Regions from separate parts of the Krasilnikovia sp. M28-CT-15 genome, predicted to be linked through region 2. Evidence: riboswitches for the same ligand, from Rfam matches in the RefSeq annotation. Region 2 holds a riboswitch; each other region holds the start of a gene.
What was found. Region 2 has a riboswitch for S-adenosylmethionine ahead of ACMCNO_RS19935 (aminotransferase class V-fold PLP-dependent enzyme). Riboswitches for the same ligand answer to the same signal wherever they lie in the genome.

Region 1 (9,441 bases), 210 kb from region 2:
GCGTCCCCGCAGGCCGGGGACGCGGTGGAGGGAAAGCGCGCGGTGCGGCTAGCGCACCCAGCCGGTGAAGCCCTGCTTGGTTCGTTTCCCGCCGCCGCGGGGCTCGGGCCGCTGCTCGGAGTCGGGCCGCTGCAGGGCGGCGGCCGCTGCCCGGACCAGCCAGGCGTTGACCGAGCGGCCCTGGTTGGCTGCGGCCTCCTCGATGGCGGCCTTGAGCTGCTCGGGCAGGCGCACGTTGATCCGCGCGGCGGGGCCGTCCTCGGCGATCAGCGGGCCGCCGTCGGGCGCGCGGTCGGCGGTCGCCGCGGCGTCCTCGGCCGGGAGCGCGAGTGGCTCGGTGGGCGGTGGGGTCACGACGAAGTTCGGATCGCGTCCGCGCAGGCGCAGCTCCACCGAGCCCGGGGCCAGGTCCCGGGTGATCTCGTCGGCGGCGGCCGACAGCGCGTCCAGCAGCGTCATCCGGATCGCCGACTCGAGCGACCCGCTCAGGCGCTCGACCAGCGCACGCGTCTCCGCACCGCCGGCTTCGGCAAGCGTGGCGAACTCACGCCCGAGGTTGCTCACATACGAGGTCAAGTCCATGGTGCCATGGTGGCACACGGATGGCACCACCGCAAGCCATTCTGGCTCAGGATGGTGCCAGGTTGGCACCGATCGCGGTCACCGACGTCTCCGTACGGTGCCGTCGGTGTCCCCCGGCCCCGCACCCAGGCCGCGGGAGCGCCCCCCGAAACCGGGCCGCCCCGCACACAGGCCGCGGAAGGCCCCCGAAACCGGGCCAGCACCCCGGTCGCTGCTGCGGCACAATGGCCGCCATGCGTGTCCGAGCAGCCGTCGTCACCACGGCCGTCCTCCTCGCCGCGACCGGCTGCAACGACGAGCCGACCAGGGTGTCCGGCGCTCAGCCGCCGATCGCATTCCCGTCCGCACCCGGACAGAGCGCCGGCCCGCCGGCCGGCGCCGGATCGGCGGGCCCGGCGACCACCCCGCCCGGCCCGGCGCCATCGACCACGGCGACGTCCGCGGCCCGGGCGGCCACCGCTGCCTGCGACCCGGTTCCGGCGGGCAGCCACTGGCGCGCCACCGTCTCCCGGCTGCCCCGGCATCCCCGGTCGGCCACCTACGTGGCCAGCATCGGCACCGGCGCCGCCCTGACCGCCGACTTCGGCTCGGGGCAGTGGGACGGCGGCCCGATCGGCATCCCGGTGACCGTCGCGCGGGCCGGCACCGCCCGCGTCCCGGTGCGATTCGAGTACGCCGACGAAAGCGACCCCGGCCCGTACCCGATTCCCCGCAACGCCAAAGTCGAGGGTGGTCCCGGCGCCAGCGGCGACCGGCACATCATCGTCTACGACCCCGCGGCCTGCCGGGCGTACGAACTGTTCGACGCCCACCCCGCGGGCAACGGCGGCTGGCGGGCCGGGTCCGGCGCCGTCTACAACCTGCGCAGCCAGCGGCTACGCCCGGACGGCTGGACGTCCGCCGATGCCGCGGGCCTGCCGGTCCTGGCCGGGCTCGTCCGGTACGAGGAGGTCGCCGCGGGCCACGTCGACCACGCACTGCGCATCACCGTGCCGCGCTCGCAGGCGGCGCACCTGTGGCCGGCCCGCCACGACGCCGGCCGCAAGGACCCGGCGCTGCCCCCGATGGGGCTGCGGCTGCGGCTGCGGGCCGGCGTGGACCCGAACCGCTTCCCACCCCAGGCCCGGGCCATCGTGCGGGCCCTGCAACGCTACGGCGCCGTCGTGGCCGACAACGGCTCCGCCTGGTACGTCAGCGGCACGCCCGACGAACGGTGGAACAACGACCAGCTGCACACGCTCAAGCGGCTCACCGGCGCCGACTTCGAGGCCGTCGACGCCACCCGGCTGATGGTCAACCGGAACTCGGCGGCCGCGCGCGGGTAGCCGGGGGCGGGCGGCGAGGCAACCGGCCCGCTCCGCCTCGGGGACCCCGGCTGCACCCGCCGGGCCTCAGTGTCGTCTGGAACCTCGGGGCTCAGCCGTGCTCTCACGCCGGCGCCTGGCCCGGGCGGACTCACGCCGGAACGGACCGGTGATTCGCCCGCTGCCCAGCCCTGACTGACCAGGCGGAGGGGCATACCCAGTGGCGAGACGACCGGACGTTCGACCGGACAGGCAGCACCGGGCCCGATCCCGGCGACTTCTCACCGTGGCGATCACCGCGTCGCTGGCGGCAGGTCTGGTGGCCGCCGCACCCAGCCCGGCCTCGGCTCAGGTCCCGCGCAGCGCGCAGCGCTGGGCCTCGCTGATGCACCGCAGCCTCACCCCGACCCCGCAGTATCTGCGGGTCCGCAAGACGCTGACCGCCGAGCGGGCCAGCCTCGCGACCCGGTCCCGCCGGGTCACCACGGCCCGCAGCGCGCAGAACGCCGCGCAGGCCGCGCTCACGACGGCCGTCGCCACCGACGCGGCCGCCCGTACCCGGTACGTGCTCGCCAAGGAGGCGCTGACCAGTGCGCGAAACCGGCTGATCGTGGTGTCGCTGCAGCGGCCGCGCGACGCCGCCGCAGTGACCCGGGCGAAAGGCGCGGTCTCCGCCGCCGCGACGGCGGTGCGCAACCACCGGGTGCGGGCGCGCACCGCTGGGACCGCGCTGACAACAGCACGGGCCACCTCCCGGCGCACCACGGTCGCGCTGGACCGGGCGATCGCCAGGTGGCGCACCAAGTCCGCGACGGTCCGGACGTATCAGCGCAGGCTCATCGCCCTCGACCACTCCGCCGAGATCGCCGCGCAGGCCGCCGCTATCAGCCGCGGCGTCGTCACGGAGGTCCAGGCGGGGTTCACGGTCGCCGACACCACCACGGTCAACGGCATCACCGTGCACAAGAGCGTCGCGTTCGCGTTCCGGCGGATGCTCAACGACGCACAGAGCCACGGGATCGCGCTGTCCGGTGGCGGGTTCCGGACCAGGCAGCAGCAGATCGAACTGCGCCAGATCAACGGCTGCCCCGACATCTGGACCGCGCCGGCCTCGTCGTGCCGGGTGCCGACCGCGATTCCCGGCCGGTCGTTGCACGAGGTCGGCCTGGCTGTCGACCTCACGTCCGATGGCGCGTCGCTCACCAGGAACAGCGCCGCGTTCCGGTGGCTGACCGTGAACGCCCGCAAGTACGGGTACGTGAACCTGCCGTCGGAGCCGTGGCACTGGTCGATCACCGGCGCCTGATCGCTGTCCCATGTCGCGGCGGCACCGCCGGCGCCCCCCGTACCGTCACTGGTCGCTCTGTCGCTGGATCCGGCCGAACCGGCTGCGGTGGAAGACCAGCGGCGAGCGGTCGCTCACCCCGGCGTGATGCGCGGCCAGCAGGCGGAGCAGCACGATGGTGTGGTCACCCGCGAGCACCTCACGATGGATGGTCGTCTCGAAGTGGGCCAGCCCGTCGTCGAGCGTGACCGCACCGAGCGGCGTCGCGGTCAGCGGCAGTCCGTCGAATCGCCGCGCGGGAGCTCCCGCCAGCTGGCGGGCCACCGTGGAGTGATGGTCCGCCAGGATCGTGACGCCCAGGTGCACCGCGCGACGCAGGTCGGGCCACGTCTTCGAGGCGTTGGCGATGGAGAACGACACCAGCGGCGGGTCCAGGCTGACCGAGGTGAACGAGCTGGCCGCCAGGCCCACGGGCACACCGTCGACCAGCGCGGCGACCGCCACCACCCCGCTGGGGAAGATGCCGAACACCTCGCGCAGCCGCAGATGGTCGAGGTCCTGATTGGTACGCAACGCGGTCATGCGCTCCCCTCCCGGGTCCGCAGGTGAGCGTCGACGACGGGTCTCGTGGCCGCCAGCCAGTCGGCGTAGGCGGCGGGGTCGTCGTGGTGCCGGTCGATGACGAACAGCCCCCGTCCCGGCACGGTCGCGCCGAGCTCGGTGAGCACCGGCCGCAGCGTCAGCTCGGCCGCCAGCTGGTGTTGCGGACCGGCGCCGAGCAGCAGCGGCACGGCGAGGCCGCGCAGACCCGTCCCGCCCGCGAACCGGTCGAGGAAGAGTTTGAGCAGGCCGGTGTAGGTGCCCTTGTAGGTGGGGCTGGCCGCCACGACGAGGTCCGCCGCGCCGACCTCGTCCACCAGCGCGGCCACCTGCGGGTCCGCCCAGTCCAACAGCGCCGGGCCGAGCGTGGCCAGGTCGACGGTCAGGTCGGGGTCGTGCCCGGCGAGTTGCCGGGCGACGTACCGCGCCGCCGCGAGGGTGCGGCTGGCCGGGCGCGGGTTGCCGGCCACGACCGCGACGCGGGCGCTCACGACGCCACCGCCACTGCCGTGCCCTGGACGATGTGGCCGGTGGTGTTCATCACGGATGCGGCGAAATGCAAGGGTCGATCTGCCATACGTCACTCCGGTACGACGGGGCGGTCTCGGTACTCGGATGGAATGGGCCGGACCGGCATGGACGAGGGGGTTGTTCGGCCGATCACCAGCATGTACCCAATGACTATAGAGTTAGTAGGATATTGCCGCGCAAGCGGTTCCCTGGAAGGCGTTGCCGATCACCCGGACGCCATCTCCGATCACCCCGGCCCCGGAGTGCACCATGCGCATCGAACAGCTCGAATACCTCACCGCCGTGACCCGCTTCGGCTCCCTGCGCCGCGCCAGCGAACAACTGCACGTCTCCCAGCCGGCCCTCAGCGAGGCCATCCGCAAGCTCGAACGTGAACTCGGCGTGACACTGCTCGACCGGCACCGCTCCGGTGCGCGGATCAGCCTGGCCGGCCGGGAACTGCTCCAGCCGATCGTCGACGTTCTGGAGTCGGTCGCACGGCTCAAGGCCACCGCCGGCGACCAACTGGCCGCGCGACGGCTGTTGCGCATCGGCACCGTCAACGCGGGCACCGCCTCGCTCGTGCTGCCCGCCGTACGAGCCTTCCAGGCGGCGTACGCGGGCGCCGCGGTCGAGGTGCGCAACCTGCAACAGGACGACATCCACGTGTCGCTGGCCGAAGGCACCCTGGACCTCGGCCTGGTCAACCTGCTCGACGGCGACGACGTACCGCCCGGCCTCGAACCCACTCCCCTGCTGCTGGGCCGTCCGGCCGCGGTGCTGCCCGCCAGCCATCCGCTCACGGCACAGTCCGAGGTCTCGGCGGACGACCTGCGCGCGGAACGCTTCGTCGCGATGCGCTCCGGCTACCTCATGTACCGCTTCGCCCACCGCCTCTTCGGCTCCGACCTGCCCGCCGCGTGGCACTCCACCGACGGCGCCGAGATGGGCAAGATGATGGTCGCCGAAGGCATCGGGCTCACCGTCCTGCCGGACTACAGCGTCCTCGGCGATCCGCTCGAACGCGCCGGCATGATCGTGACCAGACCGCTGGCCGGCGACACCACGGTGATCACGATGACCGCGTTGCACCGGCGACGCGCCCGGGTGCTGCCCGCCGTCCAGCAGATGCTGGGTCACCTGCGGGAGCAGGCGCGGCAGCCGTTGCAGGCGCGCACAGCCTGACCGGCGGAGTCAGCGCAAAGGTCGTGAGCGTGGTCATATCGGCTGGACGATCCACCGACCCGGGCTGCTAGCCTCGTCGGCAGGTCATGAGCGCCAGCATCAAGCCCCGGCTTGCTGGCCGGCAACCCTCCTCCGCGGTGGGGTGCCCCGGGTGAAGACCAGGCATCGGAGCACGCTCCGTGCAAGCGTGGCCTGGCCCCCCAGGTCAAACCCGACCTAGGAGAGCAATGATTTCCCGCCGCTGTGCCGCATCGCCAGACGCCGGCCCGATGCCGGCTCTGACCCGGCGGCGGCACATCGACATGATGCGGGTGTGCAGCGCGGCGTGTCGCCGCGCCACCGCGCGTTAAGCGCACCGCACCCCGCTTCCCTTCCCGCGGTGGGCGCATCTCGCCGTCCGACCGGACCCTTGTGCCCGCCGCACCGATCACCCCTTCTCGGAGAACCCTGTGCGATTCCTGCCTGCCCTCACCCGGGCCGCCGCCCTCGCCGCCGCTGCGATCCTCGGCGCCACCCTGCTCACGGCGTGCGGCGACGACACGAAGTCCGGCTCAGCCGACAACCCGTACGGCCTGCTGCAGCCCGGTGTGCTGCGCACCGGCACCCTCACCGACGCCCCGCCGAACGTCTACCTCAAGGACGGCAAGTTCACCGGCTTCGACAACGACCTGCTCACCGCGGTCGCGGCCAAGATCGACCTGAAGGTGGAGTTCGTCGGCACCGACTTCGCCGCCCTGCTGTCGCAGGTCAACAACCACAAGTTCGACGTGGGCAGTTCCTCGATCACCGTGACCGAGGCTCGCAAGAAGACGGTCGACTTCGGCAACGGATACGACTTCGGCTACTTCGGGCTCGACGTCCCGGCGAACTCCTCGATCACCGGCTTCGACCAGCTGACCGGCAAGCGGGTGGTGGTCGTGCAGGGCACGGTCCAGGACGACTACGCCACCGGCAAGGGCCTCAACCCGGTACGGGTGCCCGACTACAACGGCGCCGTCAACCAGCTCAAGGCGGGCACCGCCGACGCCTGGATCGCCCCCGCGGAGATCGGCGAGAAGTCGGCCGCGGACAGTGGATCCAAGATCAAGGTGGCGGCCAAGCAGCTCAGCCCCGCCCCGACCGCGTACGCGGTGGCGAAGGGCAACGACGCGTTGCGCGCGGCGCTGAACACCGGCCTCGACCAGGTCATCGCGGACGGCACCTGGAAGCGGCTGCAGGAGCAGTACTACCCGGGCCGCCCGATCCCGGCCGGTTTCACGCCGGGCAGTGGTCAGGCGGCGCCGTCCGCGTCCGCGTCGGCGTCCTGACCGGTGACGACTGAGCGGGGGGCGGTGACCGGCCGATGGAATCGGTGAGCACGCTGTGGGAGACGTTCTTCGACTGGCCGTCGATGCGCGCCGCGCTGCCCGAGATGCTGACCGTCGGGCTGCGCAACACGCTGGTCCTGGCGGTCTCCGCCGCCCTGCTCGGCTCCGTGCTGGGCCTGCTGCTGGCCGTCGCGGGGATCTCGCGGACCCGCTGGCTGCGCTGGCCCGCACGCGTCTACACCGACGTGTTCCGCGGCCTGCCGGCCGCGGCGACCATCCTGTTGATCGGGGTCGGCCTGGCACCGCTCGGCATGGAGATCTGGGGGCCCAACCCGTACCCGCTGGGCATCCTCGCGCTGTCTCTGATCGCTGCCGCGTACATCGGTGAGATCTTCCGGTCCGGCATCCAGTCCGTGGAGGCCGCACAGCTCGAAGGGGCACGCGCGCTGGGCTTCTCCTGGGCCGAGGCGATGCGCCTGGTGATCATTCCGCAGGGGATCCGCCGAGTGCTGCCGGCCTGGGTGAACCAGCTGATCGCGCTGATCAAAGACTCCAGTCTGGTGTACTTCCTCGGGCTGGTGGCCAGCCAGCGGGAACTGTTCCGGATCGGGCAGGACCACGCGGCCACCACCGGCAACGAGTCCGCGCTGCTGCTGGCCGGGCTCTTCTATCTCGCGCTGACCGTGCCGCTGACGCACGCGGTCAACTGGATCGACCAGCGGCTGCGCCACGGCCGCCAGGTGAGCGTCCCCGCGGCGGACGACGACGAAGAACCCGCGCTGTCCGGCGCGGGAGCGGGGAGCGAGCGATGACCGGTTCGGTGAGCCTGAGCCTGCGCGACATCCACCTGGCGTTCGGGTCGACCAAGGTTCTGCGCGGCGCGGACCTCGAGGTGGCCCGCGGGCAGACCGCGTGTGTCATCGGCCCCTCGGGGTCGGGCAAGTCGACGCTGCTGCGCACCATCAACCGGCTGATCGAACCGGAGCGCGGCGACGTGCTGCTGGACGGGCGCAGCGTACTGCGCGACGACCCGGACCGCCTGCGGCAGCGGATCGGCATGGTGTTCCAGCAGTTCAACCTGTTCCCGCACATGAGCGTGCTGCGCAACATCACCCTCGCGCTGCGCAAGCTCAAGGGGCTCTCCGAGGACGAGGCCGTGGCGCTCGCCCGCAGTCAGCTCGAGCTGGTGGGGCTCGCCGCGAAGGCCGACGCCCGTCCGGCGCACCTGTCCGGCGGGCAGCAGCAGCGGGTCGCGATCGCCCGCGCGCTGGCGTTGACGCCGCAGGTGATGCTGTTCGACGAGGCCACCTCCGCACTCGACCCCGAGCTGGTCAAGGGCGTCCTGGGCCTGATGGCCGACCTCGCGGCCCAGGGCATGACCATGGTCGTGGTCACCCACGAGATGGGCTTCGCCCGCGAGGTCGCCGACACGGTGGCCTTCATGGACCGCGGGGTGGTGCTGGAGGCCGGCGCACCGGCCGCGATCTTCGAGGGAGCCGCCCATCCCCGGCTGCGCAGCTTCCTGTCCCAGGTCCTCTAGGGCTGCGCACCGCCGGGCGGGCCGGTCAGCACGGTGGGGACGTACTCGAGCAGTTGAAGCCGGCCGTCGAACGTGCGGCTGGCGACCATCTCGAGGGCCACGTCGGGGTATCCGTCGTAGATGCGCTCTCGTCCGGTGCTGCCCGTCACCACGGGGAAGATCACCAGGCGGAACCGGTCCACCAGCCCGGCGGCCAGCAGCGACCGGCACAGCGCCAGGCTGCCCAGCGTACGCATCGGGCTCGTACCGTGCTGCTTCATCTCCCGCACGGCGCCCACCGCATCCTGGCCGACCAGCCGGGTGTTCGCCCACGACAGCGGCGGCCGCAGGGTGCTGGAGAACACCACCTTGGACATCCGGCCCATCTCCGCGAAGGCCGCGTCATCGGGGTCGGCCGCGGCCATCGCGGACATGAGCCGGTAGGTGTTCGCGCCCATCAGTACGGTGTGCCCGCGCTCCGGCTGCTGATCCAGCCACTCGAGATACTCGGGTCCCTCGAGTCCCCACCAGCCCGGCCAGCCGTCCGCCGCGGCGTAGCCGTCGAGCGAGGCGATGAAGTCGATCATTACTTCCGGCATGCGTATCCCTCCCCTGCGGACGAGGATCGGCCGACCTGAGGCCGTGAACCTCCTCAGACCATGACTAGCAGGCCTCGAGGTCGACGTGACCGCAACGGTCCGGGTTCCGCCCGGTCGGTACCACGAGCGGCCCAGGGCAGCCGGTCCCCGGGCCGCGGTCGTCCCCCCTCCGCCGACGGGACTGCTCAGCAGGCGCCGGGTCCGCCGTACCGGAAGGTCCGGTTGCTCAGCGGGACCACGGTGTACACGCTGGGCACGGCGTAGGTGGACAGGTTCACGTCGAGCAGGCTCAGGAACGACACGCTGCCGACGCGGGCCGCGCCGGTGTTGCTGGCGGGCAGGCCGTTGCCCATGTCGGTGCAGGGCTGGGCGTTGGGCGAGGCGACCTCACCGAAGTACTGCACCGTGCCGGTGACGGTGAACTGTCCACCCCAGAGACTGTCCGGGAAGTAGCCCACCCACTCCGTGTCGTACGCGACCCACCAGGCACCGTTGTAGTGCTGGATGCCGAGCTGCCTGCTCACGCCCTGCGGCAGCGTGTCGCCCGGTT
Region 2 (9,441 bases):
ACCACGGCGCCGTCGAACACCGTCCGCTGGACGGTCGAGACGATCTTGTCGACGTCCGTCCAGCCCGCCGGGATGAAGACCGGCCGACGGCTGGTCCGGCCGACGGTGCGCAGCACCTGACGCATGCCCAGGCTCCGGCCGATCTGCTCGATGGCGGGCGAGGTCGCCCAGCCCGGCGGGCGCCAGCAGTTGCTGGCGTAGGGCTGCAGCGCCGCCCGCCCGTTCACCAGCTCCCGGCGGACCTGGGCGGCGGTCATCCCGGTCAGCCACCGGTGACTGTAGGTGTGGACGCCGATCACATGGCCTGCCGCGGCCGCGCGGGCCACGATCTCCGGCTGCTTCTCGGCCGACCTGCCGACGAAGAACAGGGTCACCTGGGCGTGGTACGCGTCCGCGGCGGCCAGCAGCTCCGGGGTCCACTCCCCCGGCCCGTCATCGAAGGCGAAGTACACGGTCTTCGACGCGGCACGCGCCGTCGCGGCCGCCGCCGGGGCGGCCCCGAGCGTCACCGCGGAGATCACAGCCATCGCCGAACGCAGCCATCGAGCCCTCATGCCCGCCAGTGTCCGAACTTGACCACGATCTGACGGAGCCCGAACGGTTGTCGTCGGGTTGCGCCGGTCGGCGCAACCCGGCGACCCGCCACGGCAGCGGGGCCGCCACCCGATCAGCCGGACGCGGGCCGGCGGCGTCCCGCGATGTCCGCGACCCCGGCGACGAGCCGGTCGACGTGCTCCGCCGTGGTCCCCGCGCCGATGCTGGCCCGGACCGCCGTGGCGGTCGTGACCGGCGTGTCGGCCAGCAGCCGCCGGGTCAGCGGGTGAGCGCAGAACAGGCCGTCACGTACCCCGATGCCGTGCTCGTCGGCCAGCCGCCGGGCCACCTCCGCCGAGTCCAGCCCGGCGACCGCGAACCCGGCGATGCCCAGCCGCGGATGTCCGGGACCGAACAGGGCCAGCCGGTGCACACCCGCGATGCCCGACAGCCCGGCGTCCAGCCGCTCCAGCAGCCACCGCTCGTGCCGGGCCAGGTGTGCCCAGCCGCCGGCCGTCACGGCGGAGCAGACCGCGGCCAGCGCCACCACCCCGACGAGGTTCGGGGTGCCGGCCTCGTGCCGGGCCGGACCGTCGGCCCAGCGGACCGCCCCGTCCGCGGCGACCTGCCGGGAGGCGCCGCCGCCGCGCAGGTACGGCTCGGCGGCGTCGAGCCAGTCGGCGCGGCCCGCGAGCACCCCGGCGCCGAACGGCGCATACAACTTGTGGCCGGACAGCACCAGGTAGTCGGCGCCCAGCGCGGCCATGTCCACCGGGCCGTGCGCCGCGAGCTGGGCGGCGTCCACGACCACCCGGGCGCCGCGCTGGTGCGCCACCCGGGCGATCTCGGCGACCGGCCACACCTCCCCCGTGACGTTGCTGGTGGCGGTCACCGCGACCAGCGCGGGCCCGGGCCGTCGCAGCGCCCGCTCCACCGCCGCGACCGCCTCGTCCGGCGTACGCGGCAGCGGCAGGCGCACCGCCCGGCGCCACGGCAGCAGGTTGGCGTGGTGCTCGCCGACGAACGTGATCACCGTGGTGCCCGCGGGCACCACGTGGGCCATCAGGTTCAGCGCGTCCGTGCTGTTGCGGGTGAAGATCACCTGGTCGCCGGGGCGGCAGCCGACGAAACCGGCCACCGTGGCGCGGGCCTGCTCGTACGCGCGGGTGCACTGCTGCGACAGGGCCCCGGCTCCCCGGTGGACACTGGCGTACGTCGGCAGCAGCCGGGTGACCGCGTCGGCCGCCGCGACCGCGCAGGGGGCGGTGGCCGCGACGTCCAGGTTCGCGTACGGCAGCGTGCGACCGTCGGCGACCCGGACGCGAGTGTCACCGCCCAGCACCGCCAGGGGATGTGGCGCCGCAGCGGCGACCGGGGTGAGCTGGGTGGGCGGCACGAGGGTAGGGACCGTGGCTGGATACACGTCTGCTCCGTGTGGGTGTCCGGGACCGGCCCTGCCGATCCGCGCTTGCCCCACCGCTGCGGTGGGGCCAGGTCGTCCCCGGAGGCACCCCGCCGCGGATGGAGGGTTGCCGACCAGCCAGCCGGGGCTTGTCGCTGGTACTCAGGACCACTGCGCACGTTACCTGACGACGGGATCCGCCGCGCCAGGGCCGAGCGACCCTGTCCGGTGCGGTTCTGCGCCCGTACCGTCGGCCGGCATGACCCCACCGCACCGGCGCCTGGCCGGCCACCGCTTCGCGGTGCCGATGACCGGCCCGCACGTGCGGCGCGTCTTCGACGAGTGGTGTCCACGGCGCTGACGGCGCCGCCGCGCGGGGCACGGTGCGCCGTCACCCTCCCTCGTCGCGACCGTTCCCTGGAGGACAGACGTGCTGGACGACCTGCGCGCCGCGTGCCGACGCGACCCCGCCCTGTACGGCACCCGTGTCGTGGAGGCGGTGCTCTACCCGGGGCTGTGGGCGCTGTGGTCGCACCGCCTCGCACACCGCCTGCACCGTTGGCGGGTGCCCCTGCTGCCCCGGGCGCTGTCGCAGCTGACCCGGCTGCTGACCGGCGTGGAGATTCACCCGGGCGCCACGATCGGCCGGCGGCTGTTCATCGACCACGGCGCGGGTGTCGTCATCGGGGAGACCGCCCGCGTCGGCGACGACGTGACGATGTACCACCGCGTCACGCTCGGTGGGCGGGGCTGGTGGCGCGACGCCGACGGCGGCCGCCGCCATCCCACCGTCGGCGACCGGGTCGTGCTCGGCGTCGGCGCCACCGTGCTCGGGCCGCTGCACATCGGCGACGACGCCGAGATCGGCGCGCACTGCCTGGTGCTGGCCGACGTTCCGGCCGGGGCCCGGCTGCGGGCACCCGCCGCCGTCGCCCGGGCCCGTACCCCCAGCCGTCCCCGGCGTCGTGCCGGTACCCGACCTGGAGCTCTGACGTGATCTACCGTGACGTGACCGAACTGATCGGCCGTACCCCGCTGGTGCGGTTGTCCCGCTTCGACCCCGACCTGCCGGTCCGGTTGCTGGCCAAGCTGGAGTCGGGCAATCCCGGTGGCAGCGTGAAGGACCGGATCGCCGTGGCGATGGTCGACGCCGCCGAACGCAGCGGCGAACTCGTCCCCGGTGCGGCGATCGTGGAGGCGACCAGTGGCAACACCGGCATCGGGCTGGCGATGGTCGCCGCCGCCCGCGGATACCGGCTGACCCTGACCATGCCGGAGAGCATGAGCGCGGAGCGGCGCGCGCTGCTGGCGGCCTACGGAGCGCGGCTCGTGCTCACCCCGGCCGGTGCGGGGATGGCCGGTGCGGTGCGCCGCGCGTGGGAGATCGCCGGCGAGCAGCGGGCGTTCCTGCCCCGCCAGTTCGACAACCCGGCCAACCCGGAGGCGCACCGGCGGAGCACCGCGCGTGAGATCTGGGACGACACCGGCGGCGACGTCGACGTGCTGGTGGCGGGCGTCGGCACCGGCGGCACGATCACGGGGGTCGGCCAGGTGCTGAAGGAGAAGAACCCGGCGCTGCACGTGGTGGCCGTCGAGCCGGTCGAGTCACCCGTGCTGTCGGGCGGGGATCCGGGCCCGCACGGCATCCAGGGCATCGGCGCGGGCTTCGTGCCCGAGGTTCTCGACCCCACCGTCTACGACCGGATCATGCAGGTCGATGTCGCGCAGGCCCGTACGGCGGCCCGCCGCCTGGCCCGCACCGAGGGGCTGCTCACCGGGGTGTCCAGCGGCGCCGCGCTGTCCGCCGCGGCGGCCCTGGCACATCAGCCGGAACACCATGGACAGACCGTCGTGGTGGTCCTGCCCGACGGCGGCGAACGCTACCTGAGCACGCCGCTGTTCGCCGCCGCCGACCCGGGGTGACGGTACGGGCATGGACTGATCTTCGCAGGACTTGCCCACCCGGCATCTTGACCGGCTCGTGCATCCGGCGCAGGCTCACAGATGCCGGCGACGGGACATCATGGAATCGGACTTCGAAAGCCACAGCCTCGACCAGATCGAGGAGTACATCGCTGCGGCATACGCATCGATACGGTTCACCACCGACAACAAGGAGCAGAACCACTTTCGGGCGACCCGGAACACGCTGGGACCGGTCAGCCTGGATCTGCTCGACTACGGTTTCGAGGCGGGTTACGCCGTCGAGCCGTTGGGCCGCATCGCCCTGTTCGGTGTGGAGTCCGGCGCGTTCCCGCATGTCGAGACGGACGGCGTGCGGGACAGCCACGGCGCGGGTGAGGTGTTCCTGGCCGCTCAGCCCGACCGGCCGTATGCCGGCCGCCAGAGCCGGGCGCGGTTCAGCATCACCATGCTGGAGCCGTCATTGCTGTCCCAGGTGGCCGCGACCCCTACCGGCACCCCGGTGCAGTTGACCGGCTACCGGCCGATCTCCCCCGCCGCGGGGCGCAATCTCATGCGCACCATCGCCTTCCTGCGCGACCGCGTCATCACCGACCCGGCGCTGCGGGACTCCGCGTTGGTCGCCTCCACCGTGCCCCAGTTCCTGGCCGCCGCGGTGTTGAGCACCTTCCCTCACACCGCGCTGACCGAGCCCACCGGCCGGGACCGGCACGACGCCAGCCCCGCCACCCTGCGACGCGCCATCGCGTTCATCGACGACCACGCCCACCACGAGATCACCGTCGCCGACATCGCCGCGGCGGCCCGCATCTCGATCCGTACCCTGCAGGACGTCTTCCGCCGTTACCGGGGCACCACCCCGATGGGCTACCTGCGCCAGGTCCGGCTCCAGCAGGCCCACCAGGAGCTGCTGGCCACCGACCCCGACGCCGGAGCCACGGTCATCCAGATCGCCGCGAACTGGGGCTTCTTCCACGCCGGCCGCTTCGCCCACTACTACCGCGCCGCCTACGGCTGCCTTCCGGCCCGCACCCTGCAACGCGACACGCCCGGATCGAGACACCGGTGACCGGGCGGATCAGGGAGCCGGTGCCAGGATCACCGTCGCCTCGGCGGACCGGCCCGCGCGGGTGTAGCCGAGCACGACGCGGTCACCCGGGTTCCGGGTCAGCGTCAGCGCGGCGATGTCGTCGGTGCTCAGGACCGGTTGACCGTCCGCTGAGGTGATGATGTCGCCCGGCCGCAGACCCGCGTTGGCCGCCGGTGCGCCCGGCACCACCGACCGCACGTAGGCACCGCGTGGCTGCCCTCCCGGCTCGGCGGGCGGCACCGTCACCACGCTGAACCCGAAGTACGCGTGCGTGACCCTCCCGGTCGCGATGATCTCCTCGGAGACGGCCTTCGCCAGATCGACCGGGATCGCGAATCCGAGTCCGATGCTGCCCCCACCGGAGTCCGGCACGGTAGCGCCCGCCGAGGGGACGCCGATGAGCTGACCCGCACAGTTGACCATGGCGCCACCGCTGTTGCCCGGGTTGATGGCGGCGTCGGTCTGCACGGAGGACACCAGCAGGGCCGTCTCGCCCTGCTCGCCCGGCACCTCGATGGTGCGGTCCAGGGCGCTGACGATCCCCGACGTGACCGTGTTCGACAGGCCGAGGGGCGCGCCGAGGACGACCACCGGTTGACCGACCACGACGTCGCCGGAGGAGCCGTACGGGATCACCGGCAACGGCGGCTGGCCGTCGACCTTGATGACCGCCAGGTCGGTCTTGGGGTCGCGCCCGGTGATCACGGCCGGTACCGACCGGCCGTCGTTGAACAGGACGCTGACCTGGCCACCGTCGGCGGCCAGAGCGATCACATGGTTGTTCGTGAGAATGTGCCCGTCGCTGCGGATCACCTCGCCGGATCCGGTGCCGCCCGCCCGGCCGTTCGTCGCGGAGATCGTCACGACGGTCGGGAGCACCTGATCGGCGACCTGGGTGGCCGGGCAGACGTTCGCCTGGTCACCGGCGGCCAGGGTGCTCTGCCGTGGCCGGTTGGTGCCGACGATGGCGGCACCGAGGATCCCACCCATCAGCAGCGCCGTCGCCGCACCCGCCCAGATGCGCCAGTGCCCGCCGTGTCCACGACCGGGCGCGGGCGATGCCTCCCCCAGGCCTGGGGCCTCGCTCACGGTGCCCACCTCCTCGAACGCCGTCGCCGGTGATCCGCCGGGCACGCCGGGGCGCGTGGCGGATCCACCCCCGCCGCCCAGCAAAGTCCCGTTCGGGGGACGAGACATCCTCCAGAGAGGGTGACCGGGCTCCAGAGAGGCTGACCGGGGGTGGCGGCGCGAGGCGGGTGGGTCGGCCTCAGGCGGCGGCGGCCGGGTCGGGCTCCGGGGCGGTGGCCAGGGCCGCGGCGGCCTCGGCGACCACCGGCAGCAGCCGATCGACGTCGTCGTCCTCGAAGTCGGCATGGCGGCGTTTGCGGACACCGTGCTCGCTGAGCACGACGTGGCGCTCGGCGTCCAGCCCGTGCCGCCGCAGCGTGGCGAGGACACAGACGAGGGGGCAGCCGTCCAGCGCCAGGATCGGGCGCCCGGACCGCGCCAGGCGCAGCAGCGACGGCACGTCCCCGCCCAGCCCGGCGATGCACGACATCTCGGCCGCTTCGAGCCGGTCGAGCCGGATCGCGAGCGCGTTGGCCAGCTGCGCCGCGCTGGAGCACCCTGAGCACGAGTACACCAGGGGCAGGTCGTCCTTCGGGCGGCCGGTGCGCCGCACCGGCGCCGCGGTCTCGTCACTCATGGCGTCCTCCGTGGTCGTGGATCGTCGGGGCCGACGGTGATCAGGCGGGCACCAGCGCCGCCAGGTCGTCGGGGAACGGGAACGAACCGGGCTGGTAGACGCAGGCGGGTTCCTCGGCGTACATGTCGGCGGTGACCGCGTACGCGCGGGCCCGGGAGCCGCCGCACACCGTACGGAACTCGCAGGCGCCGCACCGGCCGCCCAGCCGTCCGGGGTCGCGCAGCGCGGTGAACATCGGCGCGGTGCGGTAGATGTCGGCCAGCCGCTGATGGCGTACGTTGCCCGCGGCCACCGGAAGGAATCCGCTGGGATGCACGTCGCCGCGGTGCGAGACGAACACGAACCCGTTGCCGGCGCTGACCTGCAGCGGCGGCCGTCGCGCCCGCCGCGCGGCGCGGAGCAGCCCCAGCTCGTCGAGTTCGCGGCGGAGCCGGTGGTACAGCGGGCCCAGGTTCAGCACCTGCCCGGCCGCGACCCCGCGGCGCTCGAGGATGGTGCGTTGCAGGTAGACCCGGCGGAAGTGGTGTGCCTCGGTCGTCTTGACCGGCACGGTCAGGCCGATGTCGTAGAGCAGGTGCAGCACGTCCTCGGTCTGCTGGGCGTCCAGCTCGTGCAGCCTCCGGCCGCGTCCGGTGGGTACCAGGAAGAAGACGCTCCACAGCAGTGCGCCCCGGTCGCGCACCTGCGCCGCGATCCGCGGCAGGTCCGCGACGTTGTCGCGGGTGACCGTGGTGTTGATCTGCACCTTGAGCCCGAGGTCGATGGCGTCCCGCCAGGCCCGGGTGGTGACCGCGTACACGCCGTCGACGCCGCGGAAGGCGTCGTGGGTCGCCGGGGCGGCGGCGTCGAGGCTGAGCGAGACCGCTCGGGCGCCCGCCTCGTGGAGGGCGGCGAGCGCGGGCCGGGTGAGGGTGGGGGTGCCGGACGGGGACACCGACATCGGCAGTCCCAGCTCGGTGCCCCGGCGCACGAGTCTCATCAGGTCGGGGCGCTGGAACGGGTCGCCGCCGGTGATGACGAACAGCGGCGGCGGCTCACCGAACGCGGCGACCTGGACCATCAGTTCGGTCGCCTGGTCGGTGCTCAGCTCGCCCACGTCCCGCCAGGGCCGCGCCGACGCACGGCAGTGCCGACACGCCAGCGGACAGGCCTGGGTGGCCTCCCAGATGACGATGAACGGCCGGTCGGAAGCGTCGTGGCGCGGGATCCGCACGGCCCCCTGGGGGCGGGCTGGACCAGACCCGCCCGCCCCCCGGTTCTGCGGCATCCGCATCCTCCTTTCCGAACTCAGCACGGGGTCCAGTTTTCGGGGGCACAAATCGCGGCGGGTAGGGACCTTCGGCCCCCGAGGAGCCACGCCCACGACGTCATCCATCCCGGTGAATGAACGCGCCCGGTTGTGGGACGGATCACGGCCTCCGCGGTCTACCCGGGCACACCGGGACTTTGGTCCCGGCAAGCTCGGGACCGCCGCCTCCCGCCGGAAAGATCAGTGCTGCGGAACCTTGGGGACGTACCGCGCAGCCGCGCGGCACCGACGCCGGTACGGCCGTCGTGCACCGCCCCGAGGAGCACCCCCGTGTCACCGCACCGCCACCCCCAGGTCGCCCCGCCCGCCACCGACCAGGTTCCCGGCGCGGCGCCCCTGCTGGCCGCCCGCCGCTTCCTGACCCGGGAGACCGTCGGCGACCACGGCCGTACCCTGCACCAGGTCGGCGACGGCGGGTGGGAGGCGTTCTACCGTGACCGCTGGCGCTACGACCGGGTGGTCCGTTCCACCCACGGGGTCAACTGCACCGGCTCCTGCTCGTGGAACGTCTTCGTCAAGGACGGGCTGATCACCTGGGAGCACCAGGCCACGGACTACCCCACCACTGGCCCGGACTCCCCGGACTACGAGCCGCGCGGCTGCCCCCGCGGCGCCTCCTTCTCCTGGTACGAATATTCGCCGTCGCGGGTGCGCCACCCCTACATCCGCGGCGTGCTGGCGGAGATGTTCACCGAGGCGCACGAGCGCCTGGGCGATCCCGTGCTGGCCTGGGCGGAGATCGTGGAGAACCCGTTGAAGGCGCGGGCGTACAAGTCCCAGCGGGGGCGCGGCGGTTTCGTGCGCGCCAGCTGGGACGAGGCGATCACCATGATGGCCGCCGCGCACGTCTACACCACCAAGACGTACGGCCCGGACCGGGTCGTCGGGTTCTCGCCGATCCCGGCGATGTCGATGGCGTCGTTCGCGGCGGGCACCCGCTACCACTCGCTGCTCGGCGGCACGCTGCTGAGCTTCTACGACTGGTACGCGGACCTGCCGATCGCCTCGCCGCAGATCTGGGGCGACCAGACCGACGTGCCCGAGGCCGGCGACTGGTGGAACGCCACGTACCTGATGATGTGGGGTTCCAACATCCCGGTGACCCGCACCCCGGACGCGCACTTCCTGGCCGAGGCCCGCTACCGGGGCACGAAGGTGGTGGCGGTCAGCCCGGACTACGCGGACAACGTGAAGTTCGCGGACGACTGGCTGGCCCCGCACCCCGGCACGGACGGCGCCCTGGCGATGGCGATGGGCCACGTGGTGCTCACGGAGTTCTTCCGCGACCGCGAGGTGCCGTACTTCCTCGACTACGTGCGGAAGTACACCGACCTGCCGTTCCTGGTCACGTTGCGGGAGACGGCCGAGGGCGGGTGGGCGGCGGACCGCTTCCTGACCGCCGGGGACCTGGGCGCGGACGACGGGACACACAAGACCGTCCTGATCGACGAGCGCACCGGGCTGCCGGTCGTGCCCAA
Region 3 (9,441 bases), 2.7 Mb from region 2:
GAGCGGGTGGACTTCACGGTCGAGCGGGGCCAGGTCGTCGGCCTGCTCGGGCCCAACGGGGCGGGCAAGACCACCACGCTGCGGGTGCTCATGGGCCTCACCCTGCCGACCGAGGGGGACGCGCTCGTCTTCGGGCACCGGCTGGTGCCGGGCGCGCCGATCCTGTCCCGGGTCGGGGCGCTCGTCGAGGGGCCGGGCTTCCTGCCGCACCTCAGCGGGTACGAGAACCTGCGGGCGTACTGGCGGGCCACCGGGCGGCCGGAGGCGGACGCGCACTTCGACGAGGCGCTGGAGATCGCCGGGCTGGGCGACTCGGTGCACCGCCGGACGAAGACGTACAGCCACGGCATGCGGCAGCGGCTGGCCATCGCCCAGGCCATGCTGGGCCTGCCCGAGCTGCTGGTGCTCGACGAGCCCACGGACGGGCTGGACCCGCCGCAGATCGCGGAGATGCGCCGGGTGCTGCAGCGCTACGCCACCGACGGGCGGGCCGTCCTGGTCTCCAGCCATCTGCTGGCCGAGGTGGAACAGACCTGCACGCACGCCGTGGTGGTCAACAAGGGCCGGATCGTGGCCGCCGGGCCGGTCTCCGACATCGTCGGGGACTCCCCGTCGGTGCTGCTGGAGGTTTCGGATGTGCCCGCCGCGTCCCGGGTGCTGGCGGAGCTGGACGTCCGGTCGGTCACCCCGGACGGCGACACCGGCCTGATCGTCGACATGAACGGCACCCCGCGCACCGAGGTGGTGGCGTCGCTGGTCCGCGCCGGGGTCGGCGTGGACCGGGTGGTGCCCCGGCGCCGTCTCGAAGACGCCTTCCTGGCACTGGTGGGCGACAACTCGCGAGGAAGTGGTGACCGATGAGCGGGCAGCGGGAGCTGAGCGGCCAGGTGACCGGCAAGTTCGGGTCACTGGGCGTCGTCGCCGGCTACCGGCCGTCGGCGACCCTGCCGATCCTGGCGGAGGTACGGCGGCAGGCGTCGCGGCGGCGTACGCAACTGGCCCTGGGTTTCATGGTCGTGCTGCCGTTGATCATTCTGCTGGCCTTCGAGTTCGGCGGGGACGGTGACGACGACGGGCGGCGGCGCGGTGGGGCGTTCGCCAGCCTGGTCGACCTGGCCACCTCCAGCGGCCTGAACTTCGCGCTGTTCAGCATCGCGGTCTCGGCGGGCTTCCTGCTCATCGTGGTGGTCGCGCTGTTCTGCGGCGACACGGTCGCCAGCGAGGCGAGCTGGGGCACCCTGCGCTACCTGCTGGCCGTGCCGGTACCCCGATCCCGCCTGCTCGGCGTCAAGCTCGTGGTCGCCCTGGCCTACTCGCTGCTGGCCCTGCTCACCCTGGCCGGGACGGCCCTGCTGATCGGCACCCTGCGTTACGGCTGGCACCCCCTGGGCAGCACGATCGCCGCCCAGATCCCACCGGGCCCCGGAGTGCTGCGCCTGCTGGCGATCCTGGCCTACCTGGCGACGACCATGCTGATCGTGGCCGGGCTGGCGTTCCTGCTCTCCACGCTGACGGACGCGGCACTGGGCGCGGTGGGCGGCGCCGTCCTGCTCTGGATCCTCTCCAGTATCCTGGACCAGATCACCGCCCTGGGAAACCTGCGCACGGTGCTACCCACCCACTACGCCGACGCCTGGCAAGGGCTGCTCTCGACCCCGATGCAGACGGCAGACCTGGCGAAGGGCGCGATCGCCGCCCTCTGCTACGCCACGGTCTTCATCGGCCTGGCCTTCTGGCGCTTCACCCGCAAGGACGTCACCAGCTGACCCTCGCGGGTGGTGGTCGCACGGACCTGCGGTTGTGGTCGCACGGACCTGGCAGGGTGCGGGGATCCGCTCATGAGCCGCCAGGCGAATGGATCCCCGCGCCCGGTCTCGGCGGGAGCGACGGTCCGGCGCACGACGAACGTGCGACCAAAAAGTCCTAAAGCCCGAGAGGACGCTCACAGATCGGGATCACAGGGTGAGGATGACCCGCACACCCCGTAAGCTGGCGGCACAACTGCATACCTCATCCAGAGGGGCTGAGGGAACGGCCCGATGACGCCCCGGCAACCACCGCACTCGACTCGATGACGAGGCCAGACGTGCGGCAGGTGCTAATTCCGTCCCCGCGCGTCGCGCCGGGGAAAGATGAGAGGAAGGCCTCGCCATGACGTCGACCGTCGACGCCCCAGTCTCCACCAGCCCCGCCCGCGCCCTGGTCTGTCGCGGCTGTGGGACGGAATTCCCCCTCGCCGCGCAGCATGCCTGTTACGAGTGTTTCGGCCCCCTGGAGATCGCCTACGATCCGGCCGCGCTCGCCCGGGTGACCCGCGCGCAGATCGAGGCGGGCCCGCAGAACATCTGGCGCTACGCCGCGCTGCTGCCCGCCGGGCAGGACCCGGCCGAGCGGGTCACCCTCGACCCGGGGCTGACCCCGCTGGTCAGCGCGCCCGCCCTGGCCGCCGCGATCGGGCTGCGGGCGCCGCTGTGGGTGAAGGACGACTCGGCCAACCCGACGCACTCGTTCAAGGACCGGGTGGTGTCGGTGGCGCTGACGGCCGCCCGCGGGCTCGGCTTCACCCGCTTCGCCTGCGCCTCGACGGGCAACCTGGCCAACAGCGTGGCCGCGCACGCCGCCCGGGCCGGAGCGCCGTCGGTCGTGTTCATCCCCGGCGACCTCGAGCAGGGCAAGGTCGTCACCACTGCCGTGTACGGCGGCCAGCTCGTCGCCATCGACGGCTCGTACGACGACGTGAACCGGCTGTGCAGCGAGCTGGTCGAGACGGACGAGTACGAGGACACCGCGTTCGTCAACGTCAACGTGCGGCCGTATTACGCGGAGGGTTCCAAGACCCTCGGGTACGAGGTGGCCGAGCAGCTCGGCTGGCGCATCCCGGCCCAGGTGGTCATCCCGATGGCCAGTGGGGAGCTGCTGACCAAGGTGGACAAGGCGTTCACGGAACTGGTCGAGATCGGGCTGGTCGAAGCTCCGGCGGGCGGGTGGAAGGTGTTCGGCGCCCAGTCCGCTGGCTGCAACCCGATCGCCACGGCCCTGCACAACGGGTCGGACACCGTCGTGCCGGTGAAGCCGACCGGCATCGCCAAGTCGCTCAACATCGGTGATCCGGCCGCGGGGGCGTACGCGATCGAGACGGTGACGCGTACCGGCGGCTGGATGGACTACGCCGACGACGACGAGATCCGCGCCGGGATCCAGCTGCTGGCCCGTACGACCGGGGTCTTCGCGGAGACCGCGGGCGGGGTCACGGTCGCGGTGCTGCAGAAGCTGGTGGCCAGCGGGCGGCTGGACCCGGAGGCCGAGACGGTCGTGTTCAACACCGGCGAGGGCCTCAAGACGCTGGACGCGGTCGCCGACCGGGTGGGGCCCACGCACCGGATCAAGCCGTCGCTGCGCGCGGCCCGTGACGCGGGCCTGCTGGGCTGATCCGGGGCCTACCGCGCTGACCAGCGCATAGTCGGGTATCCGACCGGCGGCGGGTATTTCCTTCCGGGGAGGGCTTGCGGAACCGATCCCAGGCTCGGCAGGATGCTCTACGCGGGAGGACGCGACGCCGTACGAGGTCCCACCTTCGAGCTTGGCGACAATCTCCGAGGGACCCAACGACCCAGTGCCGGAGGCGCTGTGCGCGCGTCCTCCCGACCAAATTTTCTGCGTGAATCCTGCCCGGCAATATTCGTTCGCGCCGGACGGGGTGTGCGTTCACCCTGTCGGGATGCGCATCGAGCCTTTGACGGACGCCACGATCGACCAGGCGCACGCCGTGCTGCGGGCCGCGGCCGAATGGGATGTTCCGGATCTTCCACCCGTGGCGAAGTCGGTGTTCGCGGTGGCGGTGCGCCATCCCTTCCCGGGCACGGAGCAGGAGCGCTACCTCGCTGTCGACGGCGACGGTACGGCGGTCGGCTTCCTGGGCCTCAACCTGCCGCAGTACGACAATCTGGACAATGTGTCTATTCTGCTGGTCGTCGCGCCGTCACATCGGCGCCAGGGATTCGGCCGGGCGCTGCATGCCCACGCCGTCGAGCGGGCCCGGGTGGCCGGGCGCAAACGTCTCATCGGGACCACGGCCGGTGCCCGCCCGGACGGCGCCTCGTTCGCGGCCGCGATGGGCGCGGAGGCGGCCCTGCGGGAGACCCGCAGCCGCTTCGACGTCGGGGGCGCCGACCGCGAGCGGCTGGACGCGTTGCGGGCCGAGGCGTGGCGGCACGCGGACGGATACCGGCTCGTGCAGTGGATCGGGGTGCCGCCGGACGAATTCCTCGAGGATCTGGCCTACCTGGACGGCCGGCTGCTGTCCGACGCCCCGGTCGGGGATCTGGTGATGGAAGCCGAGCGGGTCGACGGGGCCCGGGTGCGCGGCAACGAGGAGGCCCGCCGCGCCCGGGGCATGACCGCGTTCCACACCGGCGCGGTGCACACCGCCACCGGGCGGCTGGTCGCGTGGAGCACATTGACCGGGACCGACGCGGCTCCCGAGCACGCCTGGCAGCAGATCACCATCGTCCACCCCGCGCATCGCGGGCACCGGCTCGGCCTGATCGTGAAGCTGGAGAACCTGCGCCACATCCGCGCCGCGCGGCCGGGGCTGACCGCTGTCGACACCATCAACGCGTCGGCGAACGAGCGCATGCTCGCCATCAATCGGCTGATGGGCTTCCGGCCGGCCGACACGGAGATCCAGTGGCAGCAGGCGCTGTGAACAGGCGGGCCGCCCAGGGGCGCAGCGGCAGCTCCCGGTAGCCGCCCGCGGCCAGGCCGGCATGCCGCTCGAACGGGTTGCGGGCGCCGTACGAGCCGGTCAGGGCGTAGGACCAGCCGCAGGACAGCCAGTACGCGGGCCAGAACAGCGGGCCGAGCACGGCGTACTGGCTGGCGTGGCGGCTCTCGTGGGCGAACAGTTCCGCCCGCGCATCGTCCAACAGCCACGTCGCGGTGCGCCGGGTGATGATCACGGAACCCACCGTGCAGCAGGTGGCCGGCGGCATCCGGTACCGGTAGCCCTCGGCGATGAGCACCCCGTCGCGCCCGCGTCGCAACCGCGCGCGGCTCGCCAGGGCCACCAGCAGCCCCGCCGCGGTCGTGCCGTTGACCGCGGTCAACACCGTGCGCGCGACGTGCCAGGGGCGGGGCATCAGGCGCGGCGGCGCATCTGCAGCTCGGTCAGGGCCGGGATGACCGGGTGCGGCACCCGGATGCCCGTGTCGGCGAAGCCCAGCCGTTCGTACGCCCGGACCGCCCGGTCGTTGCCGACCACGACCTCCAGCATCAGCTCGAGGCGCCCGGCGGCGCGCGACCAGTCCGCCACCGCCTCGACCAGCTCGTCCAGCACCCCCGTCCCGCGATGCGCGGGTGTGATGTAGACGGCGAACACCACGGTCGCGCCCGGCTCGTCCGGCAGCATCGTCCCGCCCGCGTGGCCGATCAGCGGACCACCGCCCGGATCCGCCACGAACTGGGCCAGCTCGTCCCCGCTGGCCGCCTCGACGATCCGCCGCCGGTAGTCCGCGTGCGGGCGGGCGGCCGCCTGCGCCACGGTCTCCAGGAACGCCAGCGGGCTGTCGGCCAGCATCTCCAGCCGCAGCGCCCGGCTGCGGGCGGCGTCGGCGGCGGTGACCCGGTGGACGGTGTGGGTACGGGGCCGGGCGATTGTGCCGGTCATGCTGTCTGCCTACCGGTCATGGGTCAGGGAGGCAACCCGGATGCCGGATTCCGACCGCGCCCGGACCCTGGGTTGATCACGATGGGTGATTCGGGGCCGGTCCGCGGCGGTGCGGGCGGGCCCGGCGAATCCCCCGTCCGGGATTCCGCCGTTCGGTCGGCGCACCGGGCCGAACGGCGAGATGATTCGCTGGCCTGCCGGTCGGGTGGCCATCCCGCGCCTGTTCACCGTGCGTGATCAACGCCTCCCCGCAAGGGGGGTGCGGGGCGGCTGAGCGTCCTTGCACTCGCCACCTCAGAGTGCTAAACAGGTCATTGGCACTCGCGCCACGCGAGTGCCAACAGGTCGGGACGGTGGGGTCACGGTCACGGCGTCGCCATCGGCGCCGCGGCACGAGGCCGGTCGTCGCGGGCTATCCGGCCCGTCCTGCGGACGTCGCATCGCCAGGTGGCGACGTCCGAAGAGATCCTCAACGTGCGGGAAGCGGGGCCGAACAGGCCCGGCGCCGCGAGTGTCCAGGAGGACAACGCCGTATGGCCAAGATCATCGCATTCGACGAGGAAGCTCGTCGCGGCCTCGAGCGGGGCATGAACCAGCTCGCCGACGCCGTCAAGGTGACGCTCGGCCCCAAGGGCCGCAACGTCGTGCTCGAGAAGAAGTGGGGCGCGCCCACCATCACCAACGATGGTGTGTCGATCGCCAAGGAGATCGAGCTCGAGGACCCCTACGAGAAGATCGGCGCCGAGCTGGTCAAGGAGGTCGCCAAGAAGACCGACGACGTGGCCGGCGACGGCACGACGACGGCGACCGTCCTCGCCCAGGCGCTGGTCCGCGAGGGCCTGCGCAACGTCGCGGCCGGCGCGAACCCGATGGCCCTGAAGCGGGGCATCGAGGCCGCCGTCGCGAGCGTCTCCGAGGCGCTGTCGCAGATCGCCAAGGACGTGGAGACCAAGGAGCAGATCGCCTCCACCGCCTCCATCTCCGCCGGTGACTCCACGGTCGGCGAGATCATCGCCGAGGCCATGGACAAGGTCGGCAAGGAAGGCGTCATCACCGTCGAGGAGAGCAACACCTTCGGCCTGGAGCTGGAGCTCACCGAGGGTATGCGCTTCGACAAGGGCTACATCTCGGCGTACTTCATGACCGACGCCGAGCGGATGGAGGCCGTCTTCGACGACCCGTACATCCTCATCGCCAACAGCAAGATCTCCGCGGTCAAGGACCTGCTGCCCGTCCTCGAGAAGGTCATGCAGTCGGGCAAGCCGCTGGTCATCATCGCCGAGGACGTCGAGGGCGAGGCCCTGGCCACCCTGGTCGTCAACAAGGTGCGCGGCACGTTCAAGTCCGTCGCCGTCAAGGCCCCGGGCTTCGGCGACCGCCGCAAGGCCATGCTCGAGGACATCGCGATCCTCACCGGCGGCACGGTCATCAGCGAGGAGGTCGGCCTCAAGCTCGACGCCGCCGACCTGAGCCTGGTGGGCCAGGCCCGCAAGGTCGTCATCACCAAGGACGAGACCACCATCGTCGACGGTGCCGGCAACGCCGAGCAGATCCAGGGCCGGGTCAACCAGATCCGCGCCGAGATCGAGAAGTCGGACTCCGACTACGACCGCGAGAAGCTGCAGGAGCGCCTGGCCAAGCTGGCCGGCGGCGTCGCGGTCATCAAGGTCGGCGCGGCCACCGAGGTCGAGCTGAAGGAGCGCAAGCACCGCATCGAGGACGCCGTGCGCAACGCGAAGGCGGCCGTCGAGGAGGGCATCGTGCCCGGCGGTGGCGTGGCGCTCGTGCAGGCCGGCAAGACCGCGTTCGACAAGCTGGACCTGGCCGGCGACGAGGCCACCGGCGCGAACATCGTCAAGGTCGCGCTCGACGCCCCGCTGCGCCAGATCGCCGTCAACGCCGGCCTCGAGGGCGGCGTCGTGGTGGAGAAGGTGCGCAACCTGGAAGCCGGTCACGGCCTCAACGCCGCCAACGGCGAGTACGTGGACCTGCTGGCCGCGGGCATCATCGACCCGGCCAAGGTCACCCGCTCGGCGCTGCAGAACGCCGCGTCGATCGCCGCCCTGTTCCTCACGACCGAGGCGGTCGTGGCGGACAAGCCCGAGAAGGCCCCGGCCCCGGCCGGTGCTCCGGGCGGCGGGGACATGGACTTCTGAGTCCACCCCCACACGCACCACGTCAAAGCGGGCCGCTCCGGCGGCCCGCTTTTTCGCGTCCGCAGCGAGGACGGGCACCGGTCTCACCCGCACGCGCTGCCTACAGGCCACGTTTCCCCCGCCGGTGTGACACCCGGGGGCGCTAACCTCATACGGGTGCGTGATCCCTCCGTCTCCCGGAACTCGGCCGGCCGCCTGTCGCCGATCCGCCGCATCGCTGACCTGCGCCGGCTGCGCGACGAGCAGTTCGACGTGCTGGTCATCGGCGGCGGCGTCACCGGCGCCGGCGCCGCCCTGGACGCCGCCTCCCGCGGCCTGAGCGTCGCCCTGGTCGAGGCCCGCGACCTGGCCGCCGGCACCTCCAGCCGGTCCAGCAAGCTGATCCACGGCGGCCTGCGCTACCTCGAGCAGCTGGAGCTGCACCTGGTCCACGAGGCGCTCACCGAGCGTGGCCTGCTCACCAGCCGTCTCGCCCCGCACCTGGTGCGGCCCGTCCCGATCCTGGTGCCGCTGCTGTCCGCCAACCCGCCCGCCCGGGCCTGGAACCGGGCGTACTACGGGGCCGGGGTGGCCGCGTACGACGCGTTCGCCGGGGTGTTCGGCACCGGGCGGGGGATGCCGCTGCACCGGCACCTGACCCGCGACGGTGCCCGGGGGCTGTTCCCCAGCCTGCGCGCGGACGCGGTGACCGGCGCGATCCGGTACTACGACGGGCAGGTCGACGACGCCCGCCTCGTGGTCAACCTGGCCCGCACCGCGGCCAGCCTGGGCGCGGCCGTGGTCACCAGCGCCCGGGTCACCGGCTTCGTCCGGCAGGCCCGCGAGGTCGTCGGGGTGCGGGTCCGGGACCTGGAGGCGCCGGACGCCCCCGACTTCGAGGTCCGCGCCCGTACGGTGGTCGCCGCCACCGGGGTGTGGAGCGACGACATGTCCCAGATGCTCAGCGACGTGGGGGTACGCCCCGGGATGCGGGTGCGCGCGTCCAAGGGGGTGCACCTGGTGGTGCCCCGCTCGGCGATCACCGGCGAGGCCGGGCTGATCCTGCGCACCGCGACCTCGGTGCTGTTCGTCATCCCGTGGGGCGGGCACTGGATCATCGGCACCACGGACACCGACTGGGAGCTGGACCGGGCCCACCCGGCCGCCTCCGCCCGCGACATCCGCTACCTGCTCGACCAGGTCAACACCGTGCTGGACCGGCCACTGACCACGGACGACATCGAGGGCGTGTACGCCGGTCTGCGCCCGCTGCTGTCCGGCGAGGCGGACTCCACCTCCAAACTGTCCCGCGAGCACGCCGTGGTGGAGCCCATGCTCGGCCTGCTGCTCGTGGCGGGCGGCAAGTACACCACGTACCGGGTGATGGCCGCCGATGTCATCGACCGTGCGGCGCGCCGCCTCGGTGGGTCGGTCCGGCCCTCGCGCACGGACCAGCTCCCGCTGCTCGGCGCCGACGGGTACGCCGCGGCCTGGCGCGACCGGCAGGACCTCGCCCGCCGCCACGGCGTCACCGCGGGCGTGGTGGAACACCTGCTGGAGCGGTACGGCACCCTCACGACGCACCTGCTGGCGATGATGGCCGCCGAGCCCGCCCTGGCGGGCCCGCTGCGCGGCGCCCCG

Region 1: it holds a riboswitch for S-adenosylmethionine, as region 2 does, so the genes downstream of both, ACMCNO_RS20845 (ABC transporter substrate-binding protein) here and ACMCNO_RS19935 (aminotransferase class V-fold PLP-dependent enzyme) in region 2, are expected to answer to the same signal.
Region 3: it holds a riboswitch for S-adenosylmethionine, as region 2 does, so the genes downstream of both, thrC (threonine synthase) here and ACMCNO_RS19935 (aminotransferase class V-fold PLP-dependent enzyme) in region 2, are expected to answer to the same signal.

The regions. Positions count from the first base shown of each region.
Region 1 is NZ_BAAGAK010000001.1:4,566,443-4,575,883, forward strand. It holds gene ACMCNO_RS20815 (YlcI/YnfO family protein) at 49-582, opposite strand; gene ACMCNO_RS20820 (hypothetical protein) at 816-1,907, shown strand; gene ACMCNO_RS20825 (M15 family metallopeptidase) at 2,173-3,192, shown strand; gene ACMCNO_RS20830 (flavin reductase family protein) at 3,238-3,753, opposite strand; gene ACMCNO_RS20835 (NADPH-dependent FMN reductase) at 3,750-4,262, opposite strand; gene ACMCNO_RS20840 (LysR family transcriptional regulator) at 4,552-5,466, shown strand; SAM riboswitch class IV at 5,549-5,660, shown strand; gene ACMCNO_RS20845 (ABC transporter substrate-binding protein) at 5,916-6,773, shown strand; gene ACMCNO_RS20850 (amino acid ABC transporter permease) at 6,809-7,585, shown strand; gene ACMCNO_RS20855 (amino acid ABC transporter ATP-binding protein) at 7,582-8,313, shown strand; gene ACMCNO_RS20860 (dihydrofolate reductase family protein) at 8,310-8,891, opposite strand; gene ACMCNO_RS20865 (neprosin family prolyl endopeptidase) at 9,077-9,441, opposite strand, start outside.
Region 2 is NZ_BAAGAK010000001.1:4,354,825-4,364,265, forward strand. It holds gene ACMCNO_RS19930 (polysaccharide deacetylase family protein) at 1-554, opposite strand, end outside; gene ACMCNO_RS19935 (aminotransferase class V-fold PLP-dependent enzyme) at 668-1,957, opposite strand; SAM riboswitch class IV at 1,994-2,106, opposite strand; gene epsC (serine O-acetyltransferase EpsC) at 2,367-2,933, shown strand; gene cysK (cysteine synthase A) at 2,930-3,859, shown strand; gene ACMCNO_RS19950 (helix-turn-helix transcriptional regulator) at 3,960-4,928, shown strand; gene ACMCNO_RS19955 (S1C family serine protease) at 4,938-6,038, opposite strand; gene ACMCNO_RS19960 (putative zinc-binding protein) at 6,217-6,654, opposite strand; gene ACMCNO_RS19965 (TIGR04053 family radical SAM/SPASM domain-containing protein) at 6,695-7,921, opposite strand; gene ACMCNO_RS19970 (nitrate reductase subunit alpha) at 8,234-9,441, shown strand, end outside.
Region 3 is NZ_BAAGAK010000001.1:7,084,536-7,093,976, reverse strand. It holds gene ACMCNO_RS32590 (alpha/beta fold hydrolase) at 1-861, shown strand, start outside; gene ACMCNO_RS32585 (ABC transporter permease) at 858-1,766, shown strand; SAM riboswitch class I at 2,008-2,139, shown strand; gene thrC (threonine synthase) at 2,152-3,429, shown strand; gene ACMCNO_RS32575 (GNAT family N-acetyltransferase) at 3,719-4,705, shown strand; gene ACMCNO_RS32570 (hypothetical protein) at 4,644-5,138, opposite strand; gene ACMCNO_RS32565 (GNAT family N-acetyltransferase) at 5,138-5,665, opposite strand; gene groL (chaperonin GroEL) at 6,199-7,821, shown strand; gene ACMCNO_RS32555 (glycerol-3-phosphate dehydrogenase/oxidase) at 7,978-9,441, shown strand, end outside.